Regions from separate parts of the Pseudundibacterium arcticum genome, predicted to be linked through region 1. Evidence: predicted binding sites of a transcription regulator. Region 1 holds the regulator's gene; the other holds the start of a gene.
What was found. The regulator sigma-54, encoded in region 1, starts transcription at its own class of promoters, with help from an activator protein. The targets are predictions, from matches to a motif close to TGGCANGNAANCTGCTTT.

Region 1 (2,410 bases):
GCGCCCTTCATACCATGTTGCCGATCTGTTCGGCAGTCGGCCACCTAGGTGGCGACGACTTCGGGCGCTGGCGCCTCCGGCATATGCTTGATTGCCTCATGTTGATGTTGTTGCAACCTGTCTTTGTACTTGATCACTTGACGATCAAGTTTGTCGATCAGGCTGTCGATGGCGGCATACAGGTCATGCGCCAGACTTTCCACGTGCAGCGCCTTTCCGCTCAAACGCAGATTGATTTCCGCTTTTTGTCGCTTTTCTTTTTCCGGGAGATTATCGACGGTCAGGATGACCGCTATATCAATGACATGTTCGAAATGGCGCATGACGCGCTCGAGCTTGCTTTGTACATAGTCCCTGATTGCGGGGGTCACTTCGAGATGATGTCCACTGATGGTGAGATTCATACAACGCTCCTATTGATGTCACTGGCGTTCCCGATCAACTACAAACAACGCTACCGCAGGAACACAGCAACGAGAAAAACTACAAAGACTTGCGCAGGCCTACCGCCGGGATCTTGAGGGCTTCTCGATATTTCGCGACCGTGCGTCGCGCGATTACCATGCCCTGTTCACCCAGCATGTCTGCAATTTTGCTGTCTGAAAGTGGATGTTGAGGGTCTTCTGCTCCTATCAGTTGCGTGATGAGTGCCCGTATCGCCGTCGATGACGCTTCCCCTCCCGCTTCGGTGGCGACGTGGCTGCCAAAGAAGTATTTCAACTCGAACATGCCGTGCGGGGTAAGCATGTACTTCTGCGTGGTGACACGAGAAATGGTGCTCTCGTGTAAACCCAGTGTATCAGCTATTTCACGCAAAACAAGGGGGCGCATCGCGACAGCGCCATGGGTAAAAAAGTTCCGCTGGCGCTCCACAATCGCTTGCGATACGCGAAGAATCGTATCGAAACGCTGGCGCATATTCTTGATCAGCCACTTTGCCTCTTGCAGTTGCGAGCCGAGCGAGCCATCGCCCTTGTTTTGCTTGAGGATGCTGGCATACATCGCGTTGACCCGCAGCCGCGGCATCACATCGCGGTTCAGCGTCACCTGCCAGTCGTTCTTGATGCGCCGCACTACCACGTCCGGCACCACGTAATCCGAGCTGCCGGCGGCGAATACGGCGCCCGGATGCGGGTTGCACATCCGGATCACGGTCTGCGCCTCGCGCAGATCCTCGTCGTCGCAACTGAACGCTTTTTTGAGTTTGGTGAAGTCGCGTTGCGCAAACAGGGTGAGGTGGTGTTCGACGATTGCGAGCGCCATCTTGCGCGTCACGTATGGCACTTTCGGCAATCGCTTGATTTGCAACGCCAGGCATTCTGCGGCGCAGCAGGCACCGACGCCAGCCGGGTCGAAACTCTGCAACAGCTTCAGTACCGTGTTCAGTTCATCGAGTTCGACTTCCAATTCCGGCGGTAGCAGCGCGTGGATTTCTTCCAGCGTCTGCTCCAGATAGCCGTTCTCGTCGATTGCGTCGATCACCAGTTCCAGCAGCGCGCGGTCGCGCGGCTCACGCACGGTCACCCGCATCTGCTCCAGCAGGTGCTCGCGCAGCGTCGAGTGATGCGCTTCCAGTTGCGGCCAGCCATCGTCGTCGGGCGCCTTGCTGCTGCGCGGGGCATCGTCGAAACTCCAGTCGGAGTCGCCGGCTTCGGCCGGTTCGCCGTCCGCCGCAGCGCCGGCATCGGCGCCCTCCGCAGCGCGCTCAGGTTGGTCGGCGCTGCCTGAGCCATTGCTGTCGCTGGCGCTTGGCCCCGTGTCGGCCGGCGTGCTGGAGGTGCCGGACGTATCGTTAAACACGCCATCGGCCTGCAATCGCACCGAACGATCGAGTGGATCGTCGAGTCGCTCCAGCAGCGGATTCTCTAGCATGATCTGCTCCAGTTCCTGCTGCAGTTCGAGCGTCGACAATTGCAGCAATCGTATCGATTGCTGCAATTGTGGGGTCAACGCAAGATGCTGCGAAGTGCGGAGCTGAAGTGACTGCTTCATGTTTGTTTCATGTCGGCTGGATTATTTCCTGTGCGGCTTGCTGCAACTTATCACGGACCGATGGCGCGCCGGTGATCTTGATTGATATTGATTGATATTGATCTTTGTGATGGAGTATGTTGCTTCTCCCATTAATTGGTATGCGAAACCAACGTTCCTCTCATGGAGTATGTGGATCGTTTACAGTTCCGTATGCATGCTGCATCACTCGTTCAGCGGCCAGCCGCAGTGCCGCACGGCGTTGCCCACGGCTTGCATCGCACGGGTTTACATACGGAAATGTTCCCCCAGGTACACCCGCCGCACCGATTCATTGGCGATGATCTCGTCCGGATGGCCGCTGGCCAGCACCTCGCCCTGATTGATGATGTAGGCGTGGTCGCAGATGCCGAGTGTCTCGCGCACATTGTGGTCGGTG
Region 2 (2,410 bases), on a different contig from region 1:
CAGATGGTACAGGTCTTTCGACGCTGCTTCGCCCGGATGAATCTTGTTCTGCACGCCGTCCAGGCCCGCCATCAGCAACGCGGCAAAGCACAGGTAAGGATTGGCCAGCGGATCCGGAAAACGGGTCTCGATGCGGCGGCCTTTCGGATTCGCCACGTGCGGGATGCGGATCGAAGCGGAACGATTGCGCGCCGAGTAAGCCAGCTTGACCGGTGCTTCGTAACCTGGCACCAGACGCTTGTACGAGTTGGTACCCGGATTGGTGATCGCGTTCAGCGCCTTGGCATGCTTGATGATGCCGCCGATGTAGTACAGCGCAAATTCGGACAGGCCGGCATAGCCATCGCCGGCGAACAGGTTCTTGCCGTCTTTCCAGACCGACTGGTGCACGTGCATGCCCGAACCGTTGTCGCCAACGATCGGCTTCGGCATGAAGGTCGCGGTCTTGCCGTAGGTATGCGCGACGTTCCAGACGACATATTTCAGGTTCTGGGTCCAGTCGGCGCGCTCGACCAAGGTCGAGAACTTGGTGCCGATTTCATTCTGGCCGGCGCCGGCGACTTCGTGGTGATGCACTTCGACCGGAATCCCGAGCGCTTCGAGGATCAGGCACATTTCAGAACGCATGTCCTGGAAGCTGTCGACCGGCGGGACCGGGAAATAGCCGCCCTTGACGGTTGGACGATGGCCGCTGTTGCCGCCTTCGGTCTTGGCATCGCTCGACCATGACGCTTCGTCGGAGTCGATCTTGACGAAAGAGCCGGACATGTCGATCTTCCAGCGCACGCCGTCGAAAATGAAGAATTCTGGTTCCGGACCGAAGTAGGCGGTATCGCCCAGGCCGGATGATTTCAGATAGGCTTCGGCGCGCTTGGCGATCGAGCGTGGATCGCGGTCATAGCCCTTGCCATCGGATGGCTCGATCACGTCGCACTGCATGAACAGCGTGGTTTCTTCCATGAACGGATCGATATTGGCGGTATTCGGGTCCGGCATCAACAACATGTCGGACGCTTCGATGCCCTTCCAGCCGGCGATCGATGAACCGTCAAACGCGTGGCCGGACTCGAACTTGTCCATATCGAAATGCGAAACAGGAACGGTGACGTGCTGTTCCTTGCCACGGGTGTCGGCAAAGCGAAAATCAACGAACTTGACTTCATTATCTTTCGCCATCTTCAAGACGTCTGCGGCGGTCATTGCCATGCGAATCTCCTCTGAATACAAAAATGGTGTGAATTTGTTGGTTGAGCCGACTGCTGTGGTGTGATCTATCCGTCGCCATCAGACTGAAGAAAACCGCAACGCGGCCAGAACTCGGATTCCGATGATAGCAGATTCCATGCCAGTAACAATTGGCGGAATGAGCCTTTTTTGCGACCCAAAATGGCGCCTTCAGGCAGCATCTTCATCAAGCGGGGATGTTGTTCGCTGCCTGTCGCACCATTTTTGTGCGCGCGATGGAATTGGCACAAAAATGGTGCGGATTCGCAATCGCCCGCCTCCCAAAATGGGGCAGTGAGCGTTTCGCACCGACTCCTCCTGACTCAAGCCGAGGCGCGACCCGATTGGCATCAAGGCGCAATCCTGCGATCGGGATCATATACTCCTACGATGCACCATCAGTACCGCAATTATTATTTGCGCATTGAGAATATACTGCCACCGGGCACTATCTTGGCCGGCACGACTACGCCGCGCAAGATAAACTCATCCGTGCGCACCAAATACTATAATGGAATCACAGTATAGGGAGCACCCGTCGCCAACTCACTCGATCTCATCTCTTGCATATGGACATCCAGCAGATACTCTCCATCGCCCGTCAGCGCGGTACCGACCAGCACCTGCCGTATGCCGGCGCCGCGACGCCGCAAGAAGCCTACGCCTTGCTGCAAGGGGACGCTGATGTCAAGTTGATCGACATCCGCACCGATGCCGAGCGCGACTGGGTTGGGCGCGTCGCGCTGCCGGAGGGAAAGCACGCCGCGGCGCAATGGAATCTGTACCCGGGCGGAACGCCCAATCCCGATTTTCTGGCGCAACTGGCCGCCACATCGTCCCAAGACACCGTGCTGTTATTTCTGTGCCGTTCCGGGGTGCGTTCGCACCACGCAGCAAAACTCGCTACCGAACACGGCTACCGGCACTGCTTCAATATTCTGGAAGGTTTTGAAGGCGACAAGGACGGCGAGGGCCACCGCAAGACGCTCGCCGGCTGGTGCAAAGCCGGCCTGCCCTGGATCGGCGCTTAGCGCCCGTTGACCACCGCAAGCATCTATCCGCGCTACTTTAACTTGCGGCGCACACTCCTAGCCCGCCAAGGACAACCCGTCGCTGTTCTGGTCGGGTACGACTCTTCCCATTATCTCGACGCCGGACGCTTGACTGAGTTCGTCAAGAAACCAGC

Region 2: a site for sigma-54 is predicted at 1,331-1,348, ahead of glnA (type I glutamate--ammonia ligase). Genes of this name have one in related genera too.

The regions. Positions count from the first base shown of each region.
Region 1 covers NZ_JBHRTP010000016.1:48,442-50,851, reverse strand. Annotated here, with positions in the region: gene hpf (ribosome hibernation-promoting factor, HPF/YfiA family) at 45-404, opposite strand; gene ACFOFO_RS06000 (RNA polymerase factor sigma-54) at 484-1,992, opposite strand; gene lptB (LPS export ABC transporter ATP-binding protein) at 2,260-2,410, opposite strand, start outside.
Region 2 covers NZ_JBHRTP010000017.1:13,463-15,872, forward strand. Annotated here, with positions in the region: gene glnA (type I glutamate--ammonia ligase) at 1-1,206, opposite strand, end outside; gene ACFOFO_RS06165 (rhodanese-like domain-containing protein) at 1,794-2,255, shown strand.